DNA from 2 places in the Arthrobacter sp. NPDC057013 genome. Region 2 is predicted to be linked to the other one. Evidence: riboswitches for the same ligand, from Rfam matches in the RefSeq annotation. Region 2 holds a riboswitch; the other holds the start of a gene.

Region 1 (7,939 bases), on a different contig from region 2:
GGCACCACGCTGCGCGAGAACCTCGGCCTGGCGACGCCGGTCCGGCGGGAAGCCTGCGTTGGGAACACTGCCGGGAGCACCGCCGTCGGACTGGAGGTCTAAGCAAATGGGCAGCGCCCGGGACAGCCAAACCCGCGACGCCGAAGCGGGCGAAGCGGCAGTCGCCGCGAGTGACAGCGGCGAGCCGGACAGCGTCGAGCCTCGCGGGGCCGCTCTGGGGGCTGGCGGAGCCGCTCTGGGGGCTGGCGGAGCCGCTCTGGGGGCTGGCGGGGCGGACTCGATCCGGCTGCAGCTGACCGTCCGGGAGCTGCTCCTCTAGTAACCGCATCGATTGCTCCGCAGGTGCCCTATTCCCCCTCCAAAACGGCACCTACGGAGCAATCGATGGGAGTTTTGTCCCGGCAAACTCGAAGACCGGTCCGAGCAGGCCAACGCCGACGCCGCCGCCCGCAAACCGGTGCAACGGGCTCGCAAGGAAATGCCGGCTCTTGCGCCCTGGTTACGGGATTCGGTTCAGGAAGCCTTCGCGCCTTCCCCGCCGCTCCAGTTCAGCGCGGGCTGGGTTTCGAGGCCGTTGAAGGTGTAGAGGTGGATGCCCTCAAGTGCAGGTTCCAGGGCGGACAGCTCGGAAACCAGGGACCGGGATGAGTAGCTGCCGGCGTTCAGGAGCCTGCGGGCGAGGGGCCCCTTGCGGCTCAGGAATTTCAGCGAGGGACCCACCCCGATCTTGGTGGCCAGCGAGACCAGCTTGGCCCGCGGGACGGCCCCGGCAACCCCCGCCCAGATGGGGAGGTCGACGCCTTCGCGGCGCAGCAGTTCGGCGTACCAGCCGATTCTGGGCGCGGAAAAGCACATCTGCGTCACCACAGTGGAGGCCAGGTGCTGTTTCTGCAGCAGCGCGTCAAGCATCTGCAGCTCATTGCACTTCGGGTGGCCTTCCGGGTATCCGGCGACGCCGATGGCCATGGTCCCGCCGGTCAGGTCGGCGATGTCCTCCATGAGCACGCCGCTGTTGCCGTAGGGACCTGCGGCCTCGGCAGCATCCCCGCCGATGGCGAAGACCTCCGTGATCCCGGCTGCGGAGCAGTCACGGAGCAGGCCCGCCAGCTGGGCGCGGCTTCCGATGCTTCGGGCCGCCAGATGCGGAATCACGTTGTAGCCCAGCTGGCCAAGCTGGACCGCGGCCCGCACGGTGGCCTCAACCCCGTGGTGCGGCAGGCACGTCACCGTCAGCGTTGATCCGTCGGGGACCTGCGCCCGGACTTTGGGAATGATGCCGTCCGTGGGGATGATCTCCAGGCGCACAGGCAATTGGTTCGTCATGAGCAACTCCAGGTCTGGTTGGATGGGCTGTCAGCGGAGGATAACCGTGCGGTTCCCGGACAGGATGATTCTTCCTTCGGCGTGCCAGCGCACGGCATTCGTCAGCGCCTTGCACTCCGCGTCCTTGCCCACGGACACGAGGTCAGCGGGAGTGTAGGTGTGGTCCACCTCGATCACCTGCTGCGCAATGATCGGCCCCTCATCAAGCTCCGAATTTACGTAGTGGGCCGTGGCGCCGACCGTCTTTACTCCGCGCTCATGTGCCTGATGGTATGGCTTGGCGCCCTTGAAGCTGGGCAGGAAGGAATGGTGGATGTTGATGGCCTTGCCGGCGAGCCGTGCCGTGGCGGAGTCGCTGAGAACCTGCATGTAGCGGGCCAGAACCACCAGTTCGACGGCGGACGCCTCCACCAGTTCCAGGAGCTTGGCTTCCGCTGCCGGTTTGGTCTCCGGCGTCACGGGGATGTGGTGGAACGGGACCCCGTGCCAGGCCGCGAGCCCTTCCAGGTCCGGGTGATTGGACACGACTGCTGCTATCTCCACCGGCAGTTCGCCGCTGCGGGCGCGGACCAGCAGGTCGTTGAGGCAGTGATCGTACTTGGACACCATCACCAGGATCCGCTGCTTGCGGTCATGGCGCTCGAGGCGCCAGTCCATGCCCCACTGTCCTGCCAGCGGCGCGAAGCTGTCCCTCAGCTGTTCGACGGCGCCCGTGTCACCCGGCGAGGCGAAGTGGACCCTCATGAAAAACTGTCCCGCCGTCCGGTCGCCGAACTGCTTGAGGTCGACGATGTAGCACTCCTGCCTGAGCAGGAATTCCGCGACCGCCTGGACGATTCCCAGGGAATCCGGGCAATGGAAGGTGAGCACAAACTCCACACCGGCCCCGGGAATCCGGGCCCCGCGGGCCTGGCGCACCGCCGTCGGGCTTTCCTCTGTCCTGATCATCCCTGAACGCTTTCCTTCTCCTCGAGACGCCGGTCCGCTTGCCCGCGGGCGGCGGTCTCCTCAGCCTTCAGCTCATCCTGGAACGCGGCGTAGCGTGCCAGGTGCGCGGGCCGGCGGCGCAGAACCAGCCAGGCCGCACCGAGCAGGACGAACCAGACGGGCGTGACCAGCAGCGCGGTCAGCGTGTCCGGCTGGGTGGTCAGGGTCCACAGGACGAAGGCGAAGAAGGCGAAGACCACCCACACCATGGGAATGCCGCCGGGCATCTTGAACCTGGAGGCGGTGTGCAGGTGCGGCCGGCGGCGCCGGAAGGCGATGTAGCTGGCCAGGATAACCGACCAGACGAAGACGAAGCAGACGGCCGAAACGGTGGTGACCATGTCGAACGCCTTGCCCACGTCCTGGCCGGCGTACATGAGCACCACGCCGGAGAGCAGCAGCACGCAGGACAGGAACAGGGCGTTGTTGGGGACCTTGCGGCGGGACAGGCTGCCGAAGGCGGCCGGCGCGTCGCCCTCCTGGGCGAGGCCGTAGACCATGCGCGAGGTGGAGTAGATCCCGGAGTTGGCCGAGGACATCGCCGAGGTCAGCACCACCAGGTTGACCACCGTGGCGGCAGCCCCGAGTCCGGCCAGCGAGAACATCGCAATGAACGGGCTGTGGCCTGCAGCGAACTGGGTCCACGGCGTGACGGACATCAGGATGATCAGGGCACCCACGTAGAAGAGCAGCACGCGCACCGGGATGGAGTTGATGGCCTTGGGGAGGTTCTTCTCGGGGTTCTTGGCCTCGGCGGCCGTGGTGCCCACCAGTTCGATGCCCACAAACGCGAACACGGCAATCTGGAAGCCGGCCACGAAGCCCATGAATTCGTTGGGGAAGAAGCCGCCATGGCTCCACAGGTTGGTGAAGCTGGCCTGTCCGGCGTCGCTCTGGAATCCGGTGAAGATCATGAACATGCCCACCACGATCAGAGCGGCGATGGCGATGATCTTGATCAGGGCAAACCAGAATTCGGTCTCACCGAACGCCTTGACGGTGGTGAGGTTCAGCAGCAGCAGGATGGCCACGGTGGCCAGGCCCGGGATCCAGAGGGGCAGCCCCGGCCAGAGCTCCCGGGAGTACCCTGCGATGGCAATGACGTCCGCGATTCCGGTGATCACCCAGCAGAACCAGTAGGTCCAGCCGGTGAAGAATCCTGCCCACGGCCCCAGCAGGTCGGCGGCGAAGTCGCTGAAGGACTTGTAGTTCAGGTTGCTCAGCAGCAGCTCGCCCATGGCCCGCATGACGAAGAAGAGCATGAAGCCAATGATCGTGTACACGAAGATCACGGACGGGCCGGCCGCAGAAATGGTCTTGCCGGAGCCCATGAAGAGGCCCGTGCCAATGGCGCCGCCGATGGCGATGAGCTGGATGTGCCGGTTGCTCAGCTGCCGCTCCAGGCGGGGAGCCTCGCCGGCCGGAGAACCGGCTGGGGAACCGGTTGGGGAACCGGTTGGGGAGGCTGGAGGATGAATCGTCATAAGGAACTCCATCGTTCAAGTGGCCTTGGACGGCCACACTGATTCGGTTCCTCCCCGCTCTGTATGGGACCTGAGAGATTCCGCGGACAGGGCCGTCCGCTTGCACCGTCGGTGAGACAGGACGCGCCTGCCTGCTTTCCAGAGTTGCCTCGCCGCGGCGGTACGTGGGCCTGAGAGTTTCCTGGGGAGGATTTGCTCCTACGGCGCCTGCTGAACGTACCGGCAGGGCTCTCCCGCCGCAGATCGTAAGCTTTTTCAATTATGTTGGGAAAATAATGCGTCCCGGCGGCAGCCGCCGTTCCGGCCCGTGCCGGCCAGCGCGGCCCCGCTGGCCACCGGATCAGTGTGGTCTCGGTCACGAAGAAATGTCAAACGGGGCCCGGATTTGGCAGAGACGGAAATGTCCTGTAGCTTGTGAGCCGAATCACCCCACATCTTCATAGCCTTTCGAACCGTGGCGGGAGAGTCCTCCCAGTCATTCACCGGGCAGGCGCCGTAGGAGCAAATCCTCCCCAGGAATCTCTCAGGCCCCCGTACCGCCGCGGCCAGGCAACTCTGGAAAGCAGTTCGGGTAACCGGGCTCACCGACGGTGCAAGCGAAGAACCATGTCCGCGGAATCTCTCAGGTCCAATACAGAGCGGGGAGGAACCCAATCCATGCCGTGCCACCAGTGGCCGGCCAGACCTGGAGTTCCTCATGACGATTCAATCGCATCCATCAACGTTCGCCGACCGGCATATCGGCGCCCGCCGCCAGGCCGATATCGACAGCATGCTCAAGAACATCGGCTATGACAGTGTCGATGGCCTCGTTGATACCGCCGTCCCGGCGTCCATCCGCCAGGAGAATGCCCTCCAGCTCACCGCAGCGCTGAGCGAGGTTGAGGTCCTGGCCGAGCTCCGCCGCCTGGCCGCCAAGAACAAGACCGCCGTCCAGATGATCGGCCAAGGCTACTACGACACGGTGACGCCGCCGGTGATCCGCCGCAACGTCCTCGAAGCCCCCGCCTGGTACACGGCCTACACCCCGTACCAGCCGGAGATCTCGCAGGGCCGGCTCGAGGCGCTGCTGAACTTCCAGACCATGGTCCAGGACCTGACCGCGCTGCCGGTCGCCAACGCATCGCTGCTGGACGAAGCCACCGCCGTGGCCGAGGCCGTGCTCCTGATGCGCCGGGCCAACAAGAACGCAGGGGCCAAGGACGGCAAGACGGTCCTGGACGCCGACTGCCTCCCCCAGACCATCGCCATCGTCAAGGGCCGCGCCGAGGCCCTCGGCTTCCAGGTGGAGGTCGCAGACCTTTCCCAGGGACTGCCCGACGGCGGCATCAACGGCGTCGTCCTCCAGCAGCCCGGCGTTTCTGGCCGCGTGTGGGATCAGTCAGGCGTCATCGCCGCCGCGAAGGAACGCGGCGCCCTGGTCACCGTGGCCGCCGACCTGCTGGCCCTCACCCTCATCACGCCTCCCGGCGAGCAGGGAGCCGACATCGCCGTCGGAACCGCCCAGCGATTCGGGGTGCCGCTGTTCTTCGGCGGCCCGCACGCGGCGTACATGGCGGTGCGCACCGGCATGGAGCGCACGCTCCCTGGCCGCATCGTGGGCGTCTCGAAGGACAACGCCGGCGCCCCCGCCTACCGCCTCGCGCTGCAGACCCGCGAACAGCACATCCGCCGCGAGAAGGCGACCTCCAACATCTGCACCGCCCAGGCGCTGCTCGCCATCGTGTCCTCTTTCTACGCCGTCTACCACGGCCCCGACGGCCTGAAGGCAATCGCCGAGACCGTCCACACCAAAGCCCGCGTCCTCGCCGCCGCGCTCACAGCAGCCGGCCGCGAGCTCGTCAACGACTCCTTCTTCGACACCCTCACCGTGCGTGTGCCCGGCAAGGCCACCAAAGTCATCACCGCGGCGGAAGCCCGCGGGATCAACCTGCGCCTCATTGACGCGGACACCGTGGGCGTTTCCATTGATGAAACGACGACGGCGGAGGTACTGTCCGCTGTCGCCGTCGCCTTTGGCGCCGGTCCCGTGGGTGACGCAGCAGGCTTTGAACTCCCCGAAGCCGTACTGCGAACGTCCGGTTACCTGCAGCACCCGGTGTTCAACACGCACCGCTCGGAAACCCAGCTGCTGCGCTACATCCGCAAGCTCTCCGACCGCGACCTGGCGCTGGACCGCACCATGATCCCGCTGGGTTCCTGCACCATGAAGCTGAACGCCACGGCGGAGATGGAGGCCATCTCCTGGCCGGAGTTCGCCTCGATCCACCCGTTTGCCCCCGATTCCCAGACCGCCGGCTGGCGCGAGCTGATCGATGGTTTGGAAGCCGACCTCGCCGAGATCACCGGCTATGACCAGGTGTCCATCCAGCCGAACGCCGGTTCCCAGGGCGAGCTGGCCGGGCTGCTGGCCATCCGCGGCTACCACCTGTCCCGCGGCGACGAGCAGCGCAACGTCTGCCTGATCCCGGCCTCCGCGCACGGCACCAACGCGGCCTCGGCCGTGCTGGCCGGCATGAAGGTGGTCGTGGTGGCCACCGCGGCCGACGGCACGATCGACCACACGGACCTGTACGCCAAGATCGAGGCCAACAAGGACGTTCTCTCGGCGATCATGATCACCTACCCGTCCACGCACGGGGTCTACGACGCCGACGTCCGTGAGGTCTGCGACGCCATCCATGCGGCCGGCGGCCAGGTCTACGTGGACGGGGCCAACCTCAACGCCCTCGTTGGGCTGGCCCAGCCGGGCAAGTTCGGCGGCGACGTCTCACACCTGAACCTGCACAAGACGTTCTGCATCCCGCACGGCGGCGGCGGACCCGGCGTCGGACCTGTTGCGGCGAAGGCGCACCTGGCCCCGTTCATGCCGGGGGATGCCAACAACGCTTCATCCGAGGGTGGCGCAGCCGGGCACGGCGTTGCGATCAGCGCCTCGCGCTTCGGTTCCGCGGGCGTGCTGCCGATCTCCTGGGCGTACGTGAAGCTCATGGGCGGCGTGGGCCTGACCGAGGCCACCAAGTCCGCGCTGCTCGCGGCGAACTACGTCGCGTCGCGGCTGAACGAGTTCTTCCCGGTCCTCTACACGGGCGAGGGCGGGCTGGTGGCGCACGAGTGCATTCTGGACCTGCGCGAGCTCACAGCTCGGACCGGGGTCACCGCCGAGGACGTGGCCAAGCGCCTGATCGACTTCGGTTTCCATGCCCCCACGCTGGCGTTCCCGGTGGCCGGCACCCTGATGGTGGAACCCACCGAGTCGGAGGACCTGGCCGAGATTGACCGGTTCATCGACGCGATGATCACCATCCACGCCGAGATCGAGCAAGTGGCCAACGGCGACTTCACCGTGGAGAACTCCCCGCTCCGCAACGCGCCCCACACGGCAGCCGCCGTCGTCAGTTCCAGCTGGGACCGCTCCTACCCGCGCGAGCAGGCCGCCTTCCCCGTTCCGTCGCTCCGGCAGGACAAGTACTTCCCGCCGGTGGGCCGCATCGACGGTGCAGCCGGCGACCGGAACCTGGTCTGCTCCTGCCCGCCTCTCGAAGCCTTCGAGGAAAACACAGCAGCTTTTGAAAACTAAGGACCAACGATGACCGAGAACTACACCGCCCTTTACGACCAGCACAAGATAGCCGGCGCCTCCTTCACCGACTTTGGCGGCTGGCAAATGCCGCTCAAGTACACCTCCGAGCTCGCCGAGCACCACGCCGTCCGCAACGCGGCGGGCCTGTTCGACCTCTCCCACATGGGCGAAGTCTGGGTGACTGGCCCGGACTCCGGCGCCTTCCTGGACTACGCCTTGGCCGGCAAGCTGTCCGCGATCGCCGTCGGCAAGGCCAAGTATTCGCTGATCTGCGACGCCGACGGCGGCATCATCGATGACCTGATTTCTTACCGCCGCGGCGAGGAGAAGTACCTGGTGGTCCCGAATGCCGGCAACGCACCGACGGTGGCCGCTGCCCTCGCCGAGCGGGCCGCGAACTTCGACGTCGCCGTCGAGGACGCCTCAGCTGAAACCTCGCTGATTGCGGTGCAGGGGCCCAACGCGGAAGCGATCCTGCTCCAACTCGTCCCGGCCGGACAGCACTCCCTGGTGACCGAACTGAAGTACTACGCGGCTGTCGAGGTGGGGATCACCTTCAACG
Region 2 (7,939 bases):
TGGCGTCGTCGTTCTCCACGAAGATCTCGAAGCCGTCCTCGCCGGTGTACCCGGTGCGTGCCAGCAGGAGGCTGCGCTCGGCGCCGCCCACCAGGAAGGAAACCTCGACGGCGGCGTAGTACTTCAGCCCGGTCACCAGCTCGTGCTGGGCTGCCGGGACGAGGCGGAGGAGGATCCCTTCGGCCTTGGGACCCTGCACAGCGATCAGCGACGTCTCGGCGGAAACATCCTCGACGGCGACGTCAAAGTTTGCTGCCCGCTGCACCAATGCCTCGGCCACCACCTTGGCGTTGCCGGCGTTGGGGACCACGAGGAATTTCTCGTTCCCGCGGCGGTACACGATGAGGTCGTCGATGATGCCGCCCTCCTCGTTGCAGATCAGGGAGTACTTGGCCTTGCCGACGGCCATGGCGGAGATCTTGCCGGCCAGGGCGTAGTCGAGGAAAGCCGCGGCGTCCGGGCCGGTCACCCAGACTTCGCCCATGTGGGAGAGGTCGAAGATGCCGGCCGCGTTGCGGACGGCCTTGTGCTCGGCCAGTTCGGAGCCGTACTTGAGCGGCATCTGCCAGCCGCCGAAGTCGGTGAACGAGGCGCCCAGCTTCTTGTGCTCCTCGTAAAGGGCAGTGTAGTTCTCAGTCATTGGGGAATCCTTTGTGGGACGAAGTCTAGTTCTCGAACGCTTCGATCGGAGGGCAGGAGCAGACCAGGTTGCGGTCACCTGCGGCTCCGTCGATGCGGCCTACCGGCGGGAAGTACTTGTCCTGGTTGAGGGAGTGCACCGGGAAGACGGCCTGTTCACGCGGGTAGGCCCGGTCCCAGTCAGAGCTGATCGCTGCGGCCGCGGTGTGCGGGGCGTTGCGCAGGGGGCTGTTCTCGACGGTGAAGTCACCGTTGGCAACCTGGTCGATCTCGCCACGGATGCTGATCATGGCCTTGATGAACCGGTCGATTTCCCCCAGGTCCTCCGACTCCGTGGGCTCCACCATCAGGGTGCCGGCCACCGGGAACGCCAGCGTGGGCGCGTGGAAGCCGTAGTCGATCAGGCGCTTGGCCACGTCCTCGGCGGTCACGCCGGTCCGTGCTGTGAGCTCGCGCAGGTCCAGGATGCACTCGTGCGCCACCAGCCCGCCCTCGCCGGTGTAGAGCACGGGGAAGAAGTCGTTGAGGCTGGCCGCCACGTAGTTTGCGGCGAGCAGCGCGGACTTGGTGGCCTCGGCCAGGCCGGCCCCGCCCATGAGCTTCACGTACGCCCAGGAGATGGGCAGCACGCCGGCGGAGCCGAAGCGCGAGGCGGAGATCGGAACGCAGTCGCCTTCGGTCCAGGTGGCCGCGTCGCCCGGCATGAACGGGGCCAGGTGCGCCTTCGCCGCAACAGGTCCGACGCCGGGTCCGCCGCCGCCGTGCGGGATGCAGAACGTCTTGTGCAGGTTCAGGTGTGAGACGTCGCCGCCGAACTTGCCCGGCTGGGCCAGGCCAACGAGGGCGTTGAGGTTTGCCCCATCGATGTACACCTGGCCGCCGGCCGCATGGATGGCGTCGCAGACCTCGCGGACGTCGGCGTCGTACACCCCGTGGGTGGACGGGTAGGTGATCATGATGCAGGACAGGGCGTCCTTGTTGGCCTCGATCTTGGCGTACAGGTCGGTGTGGTCGATCGTGCCGTCGGCCGCAGTGGCCACCACCACGACCTTCATGCCGGCCAGCACGGCCGAGGCCGCGTTGGTGCCATGGGCGGAGGCCGGGATCAGGCAGACGTTGCGCTGCTCGTCGCCGCGGGACAGGTGGTAGCCGCGGATGGCCAGCAGTCCGGCGAGCTCGCCCTGGGAACCGGCGTTCGGCTGGATGGACACCTGGTCATAGCCGGTGATCTCGGTCAGCTGCGCCTCGAGGTCGGCGATCAGCTCGCGCCAGCCGGCGGTCTGGGAATCGGGGGCAAACGGGTGGATCGAGGCGAACTCCGGCCAGGAGATGGCCTCCATCTCGGCCGTGGCGTTCAGCTTCATGGTGCAGGAACCCAGCGGGATCATGGTGCGGTCCAGCGCCAGGTCGCGGTCGGAGAGCTTGCGGATGTAGCGCAGCAGCTGGGTCTCCGAGCGGTGCGTGTTGAACACCGGGTGCTGCAGGTACGCGGAGGAACGTTCGACGGCGGCGTCCAGGACGAAACCGTCGGTCGCCTCCACTGCCTCGGCACCGAAGGCTGCGAGCAGGTCGGCCACGATGGCCGTCGTCGTGGTTTCATCGGCGGAGATGCCGACGGTGTCGGCGTCGATGCTGCGGAGGTTGATGCCCCTCTGCTCGGCGGCGGCGACGATGCCGGCGGCCTTGCCCGGGACGGACACCGTCACGGTGTCGAAGAAGCTGGTGTGCAGGACGTCCAGCCCGGCAGCCTTGAGAGATGCGGCCAGGGTCCTGGCGTGGGCGTGGGCGGTTTCGGCGATCGCCTTCAGGCCCTCCGGCCCGTGGTAGACGGCGTACATGGACGCGACGATGGCCAGCAGTGCCTGCGCGGTGCAGATGTTGGACGTGGCCTTCTCGCGGCGGATGTGCTGTTCGCGGGTCTGCAGCGCCAGGCGGTAGGCCGGGACGCCGGCGTTGTCCTTGGAAACGCCTACCAGGCGGCCGGGCAGGGAGCGTTCAAGACCCTTCTGCACGGCCATGTAGGCCGCGTGCGGGCCGCCGTAGAACAGCGGAACGCCCAGGCGCTGGGCGGAGCCGACGGCGATGTCCGCGCCCTGCTCGCCCGGAGGCGTGATCAGGGTCAGGGCCAGCAGGTCGGCGGCCACGGTGACCAGGGCGCCGCGTTCCTTGGCGGCGGCGATGACCTCGCTGTGGTCGAAGACGCGGCCGGAGACACCGGGCTGCTGGAGGACGACGCCGTTAATGTCGCCGTCGGGCAGTCCCTGGGAAAGGTCGGCGACCTCCACCTCGAAACCAAGCGCCTCGGCGCGGCCCTTGACGACGGCGATGGTCTGCGGCAGGCAGTCCGCGTCCAGGACGGTCTTGCCGTCGTGGGCGGCCTTGTTCTTGTTGGCCCGGCGCATCAGCAGCACGGCCTCAGCCACTGCCGTTGCTTCGTCCAGCAGCGAGGCGTTGGCGATGGGCAGGCCCACGAGGTCCTGGACCATGGTCTGGAAGTTCAGCAGCGCCTCGAGCCGGCCCTGGGAAATCTCCGGCTGGTACGGGGTGTAGGCCGTGTACCAGGCGGGTGCTTCAAGGATGTTGCGGCGGATCACCGGGGGCGTCACGGTGTCGTAGTAGCCCTGGCCGATCATCTGGACGGCGGTCTTGTTCTTGGCCGCGAGCTTACGGAGTTCGGCCAGGGCTTCAACCTCGCTCAGCGCCGGAGCGAGCTGCAGCGCGGAGTCCTGGCGGATGTCGTTCGGCACCGCCGTATCAACCAGCGCGTCGACGGTGTCGTAGCCGACGGCCTTGAGCATGGCTTCGACGTCGGCCTGGCGGCGGGCGCCAATGTGCCGGTCGACGAAGGACGAGGAGGCTGAATTAACGGTCAAAAGGAACTCCATAACTAAGGCGGCGCAGGGTACGCCACATTGATTCGGGTTCCTCCCCGCTCTGTATTGGACCTGAGAGTTTCCGCGTTGCTGCACTTTCGCACAGCACCGCTTGCACCGTCGGTGAGCACAGCATGCCCTGAACCATCCGCACGAAGGCGGAACATGGCGGGCGGGCAGCCTGCTGCTTTCCAGAGTTGCCTTGCCGCGGCGGTACATGGGCCTGAGAGATTCCTGGGGAGGTTTTGCTCCTACGGCGCCTGCTTGTACCTACTTGCAGGACTCTCCCGCCGCAGATCAAAGGCTTATTCAATTGAGCGGTGACAGCTGTCACAGAGGCTATTGTCCTACGCCGGGAACGCGTCTGCAAACTGTGGCAGCGTGGGTTGGCACACGCCACTCACCGCCTGAGGCGGTCAAGGGCGGCAAGGAGGCTTTCGACGTCGGCCGCGGTCTCGGACGGCGACGCTGCCGGCCCGATGGACAGCATGGCGTTGAAATAGAGTCCGTCACCCATGTACAGGACGGCCCTGGCCAGGCCCGGCCCGACGTCGCGGGCGATCTCGTCCAGCCACCGCTGCTGGATGTGCGCGAACCGGCGCCGGGTCCCCTCGTGCGCCACCTCGGCCAACCGCGTCGCGGCAACGATGGCACGGTCCAGCGGGGTGTCCGCCCAGACGGACGACCTGATGAAGTAGGCGGCCGCACCCTCGGTGGCCGCAGCCATGGCCTGCGCGTCCGCCTCCGCGAACTCATCGAGCCGGTCCAGCAGGGCACCGATCAGCGCTTCCTTGTTCGGAAAGTGGTACAGGAGCCCGCCCTTGGATACACCCGCCCGAGCAGCCACGGCGTCAAGGGTGGCTGCACGTTCCCCCACCTCAATCAGGAGGGATTCAAACGCGTCGAGGACTGCGCCGCGGGCGACCGGTTTTCTGGGCATGGCTTCCATCATGCCGGTTCCGGGCCGGGGTTTATAACTATACCGTCCGGACGGTATAGTTAACTCATGACCCTGCATCCAGCCCTTTCCCCGGAGCGCACTCCCGCAAGCCAGGCCGGCGGCGTGCGCGACTGGTTCGCCCTGGCCCTGCTGATGTTCCCGGTCCTCCTGGTGGCCGTGGACAACACCGCGCTGACGTTTGCCCTTCCGGCGATCGCCCGCAGCCTCGACCCCACGGGCGTGCAGCTGTTGTGGATAGTGGACGCCTATGCCCTTGTCCTCGCCGGACTCCTGGTGGCTATGGGCAGCCTCGGCGACAGAATCGGGCGCCGCCGGCTGCTGCTGGTCGGCATTTCGGGTTTCGCGCTGGTCTCGGCGGCGTCGGCCTTTGCCCCGAGCGCCGAATGGCTGATTGCCGGCCGCGCGGCCATGGGATTCTTCGGCGCCACGCTCATGCCGTCCACACTTTCCCTGATCCGCAACATTTTCCGGGAGCCCGGCCGGCGGAGGCTGGCGGTGGCCATCTGGGCCGCGGGCTTCTCCGGCGGCGCTGCGCTGGGTCCGATTTTTGGCGGCTGGCTCGTGGAGCATTTCCGGTGGGGCGCCGTCCTGCTCGTGGCCGTGCCCATCATGCTGCCGCCGCTGGTTCTGGGCCGCTTCCTCATTCCGGAATCCAGGGACCCCAACCCGGGCAAAGTGGACCTGGCCAGCGTGGCGCTGTCCATGCTGACCATGGCGCCTGTGGTCTACGGCATCAAGGAACTGGCCACGCATGGACCGGGCGTGACGTCGCTCGGAGTCCTGGCGTTTGGACTGGCCACGGGCCTTGTGTTCATCCGCCGCCAGCAGGCCCTCGCGTCCCGGATGGTGGACACATCCCCGCTGCTGGACATGTCACTGTTCAGGAACCGCGTGTTCAGCACGGCGATCACGGCGAACATCCTGGCCCTGTTCTCCTACAACGGCTTCATCCTGTTCCTGGCCCAGCACCTGCAGCTGCTCGAGGGAATGTCGCCGTCAGAGTCGGGCACCGCCATGCTGCCGGCCCTGACGGCCACCGTGGTGGCGGGCCTGCTCGTGGTTCCGCTGGTCCGGAAGGTCCGGCCGGGCTTTGTGGTGGCGGCGGGACTGGCGCTGAGCGCCGCCGGGTACTGCATAGTTGCGTTCGGGAATCACGACGCCGGGCCCACCGCGCTGTTGGCCGCCCTCCTCATCCTGGCGCTGGGTGTGGGGTCGGCGGAGACTATCTCGAACGATCTGATTCTGGGAGCGGTCCCGGCGGAGAAAGCGGGAGCGGCTGCGGCGATTTCCGAGACGGGCTACGAAGTGGGATCGCTCCTCGGGACAGCCATCCTGGGGTCCATCCTCACTGCGTCATACCAGCAGCACCTCACCCTGCCCGGGGCTGTGGCGCAGACGGTCCCTGCCGGGTCAGCGGACCAGGCCAGGGAAACGCTGGCGGGCGCCATGGAGGTCGCCGGATCCCTGCCGGCCCCGCTGGCCGAGGGGCTTAAGGCGGCTGCCCGGGCGGCGTTCGATTCCGGCGTCCATATCACTGCGGCGATTGCGCTGGTACTGATGGCCGCAGCGTCGGTGCTGGCCGCCGTCGTTCTTCGCCGGATTCCGCACGCAAAGTAAACCGGCCGGACGCAAGGCCGCCGGCACAGAAAAGGGCAGCCCGGGAGAATTTTTCTCCGGGGCTGCCCTTTGCCGTCGGCGCGGGTATATCCAGCCGGCCCGCTACTTGACGTCAGGGTGCGTGACGCTGGCGGACGCCTTCATGTTCTCGGCACCCACCATCCACGCGTACTGCTCGAGCTTTTCAATGAAGGTGTGCAGCAGGTCCGCGGTGGTGGGGTCTTCCTCATCCACCTCGTCATGAACCTTGCGCATGGTGCCCACTGCCGCTTCGAGTGCCGCCACGATACGGTCGATCGCATCCTTGGTGTTGATGAGCCCGTCCGGGAACTGCGGAAGGTGGGTCGCCTTCGCCACGGTGGCGCTGCGCCCGTCGGGCAGGGCATGCAGGGCACGCATGCGCTCGGCGATGTCATCGGCGAAGGCGCGGGCGGCGTCCACGATCTCGTCGAGCTGAAGGTGCAGATCCCTGAAGTTGGTTCCAACAATATTCCAGTGCGCCTGCTTGCCCTGGATGTGCAGTTCGATCAGGTCCGTTAGGACGGCCTGCATGTTATTGGTCAGTGTCGGTGAAGCCTTCATGAATCCTCCTCGATTGGTCCAGTGGTCTCGACGCTACCGCAGCCGTGCCGGCACGGGGAGCGTCGGCGAGCGAATTTCACGATCAGCTTACTTACTACTTGGCGGGTCATAAATGATCGGCATTCAAATACCCCTTGCCACACCCGCGCGGCACGTGCATACTAAATGAACGTCATTCATTTAGTGACGGTCGTCTCACTGGAGTAATCATCATCATGATCGAAATAACCTGCCTCAACGCGCCTGCTTCGCTCGCCCGGACAGCGCCGTCCGGCCGCCCCGCCCTGAGGGTCGGCCTCGTGCAGCACCGCTGGCACAGCAGCGAAGCCGCACTCCGCGCCGAACTCAACGACGGCATCGACCGGGCCGCAGGGCTGGGCGCCACCGTGGTGTTCCTGCCCGAACTCACCCTCTCCCGCTACCCCGCAGACCAGGTTCCGGAGAATGACCTCGCACGGCAGGGCCAGGACCGGCCCCGCCCCTCCGACGGCGCCGAGGACCTGCTGACCGGCCCCACCTTCCGCTTCGCAGCCGAGGCCGCCCGCCGGAACGGCATCACCGTCCACGCCTCGCTCTACCAGCACGCCGGCAACCCGGACGGCTCGGATGACGGCCTCGGGCTGAACACCTCCATCCTCGTGTCCCCGGCCGGCGAGCTCCTGGCCCGTACGCACAAGCTGCACATCCCGGTGACCGCCGGATACTACGAGGACAAGTTCTTCCGCCAGGGCCCGGTGTCCGGGGACGCCTACCAGGTCCACGCCCCGGCCGAACTCGGCGGCGCCCGGCTGGGCATGCCCACCTGCTGGGACGAATGGTTCCCCGAACTGGCCCGCATGTACTCCCTCGGCGGCGCCGAGCTGCTGGTCTACCCGACGGCGATCGGTTCAGAACCGCTGTTCCCGGACTTTGACACCCAACCCCTCTGGCAGCAGGTCATTGTGGGCAACGGCATCGCGAACGGCCTGTTCATGGTGGTCCCGAACCGCTGGGGCCAGGAAGGCAGCCTGAACTTCTACGGCTCCTCCTTCATCTCCGACCCCTACGGACGCATCCTGGTCCAGGCTCCGCGCGACGAGTCTGCGGTCCTCGTGGCCGACCTCGACCTGGACCAGCGCAAGGACTGGCTGACGCTGTTCCCTTTCCTCACCACCCGCCGCCCGGACACCTACGACCGGCTCACCGAACCGGTCCGACCCGAGGAGCCGTTTGGCACCGAAATCGCGGCGAATGTGGAGGTAAACGCATGAGCACGTGGCGCATGCCG

Evidence for each region. A riboswitch is a leader RNA that binds a small molecule or an ion and turns the genes downstream of it on or off. The one in region 2 is predicted to bind glycine.
Region 1: another riboswitch for glycine. It lies ahead of cycA (D-serine/D-alanine/glycine transporter); the one in region 2 lies ahead of gcvP (aminomethyl-transferring glycine dehydrogenase).

What each region holds. Positions count from the first base shown of each region.
Region 1 covers NZ_JBHUSE010000030.1:26,461-34,399, forward strand. The annotation lists gene ACFTSA_RS23355 (NtaA/DmoA family FMN-dependent monooxygenase) at 1-102, shown strand, start outside; gene ACFTSA_RS23360 (hypothetical protein) at 107-319, shown strand; gene ACFTSA_RS23365 (methylenetetrahydrofolate reductase) at 514-1,323, opposite strand; gene purU (formyltetrahydrofolate deformylase) at 1,354-2,271, opposite strand; gene cycA (D-serine/D-alanine/glycine transporter) at 2,268-3,794, opposite strand; glycine riboswitch at 3,943-4,040, opposite strand; glycine riboswitch at 4,243-4,343, shown strand; gene gcvP (aminomethyl-transferring glycine dehydrogenase) at 4,492-7,374, shown strand; gene gcvT (glycine cleavage system aminomethyltransferase GcvT) at 7,384-7,939, shown strand, end outside.
Region 2 covers NZ_JBHUSE010000003.1:4,853-12,791, reverse strand. The annotation lists gene gcvT (glycine cleavage system aminomethyltransferase GcvT) at 1-640, opposite strand, end outside; gene gcvP (aminomethyl-transferring glycine dehydrogenase) at 666-3,524, opposite strand; glycine riboswitch at 3,714-3,812, opposite strand; gene ACFTSA_RS05630 (TetR/AcrR family transcriptional regulator) at 3,913-4,452, opposite strand; gene ACFTSA_RS05625 (MFS transporter) at 4,519-6,090, shown strand; gene ACFTSA_RS05620 (Dps family protein) at 6,193-6,672, opposite strand; gene ACFTSA_RS05615 (nitrilase-related carbon-nitrogen hydrolase) at 6,888-7,922, shown strand; gene ACFTSA_RS05610 (agmatine/peptidylarginine deiminase) at 7,919-7,939, shown strand, end outside.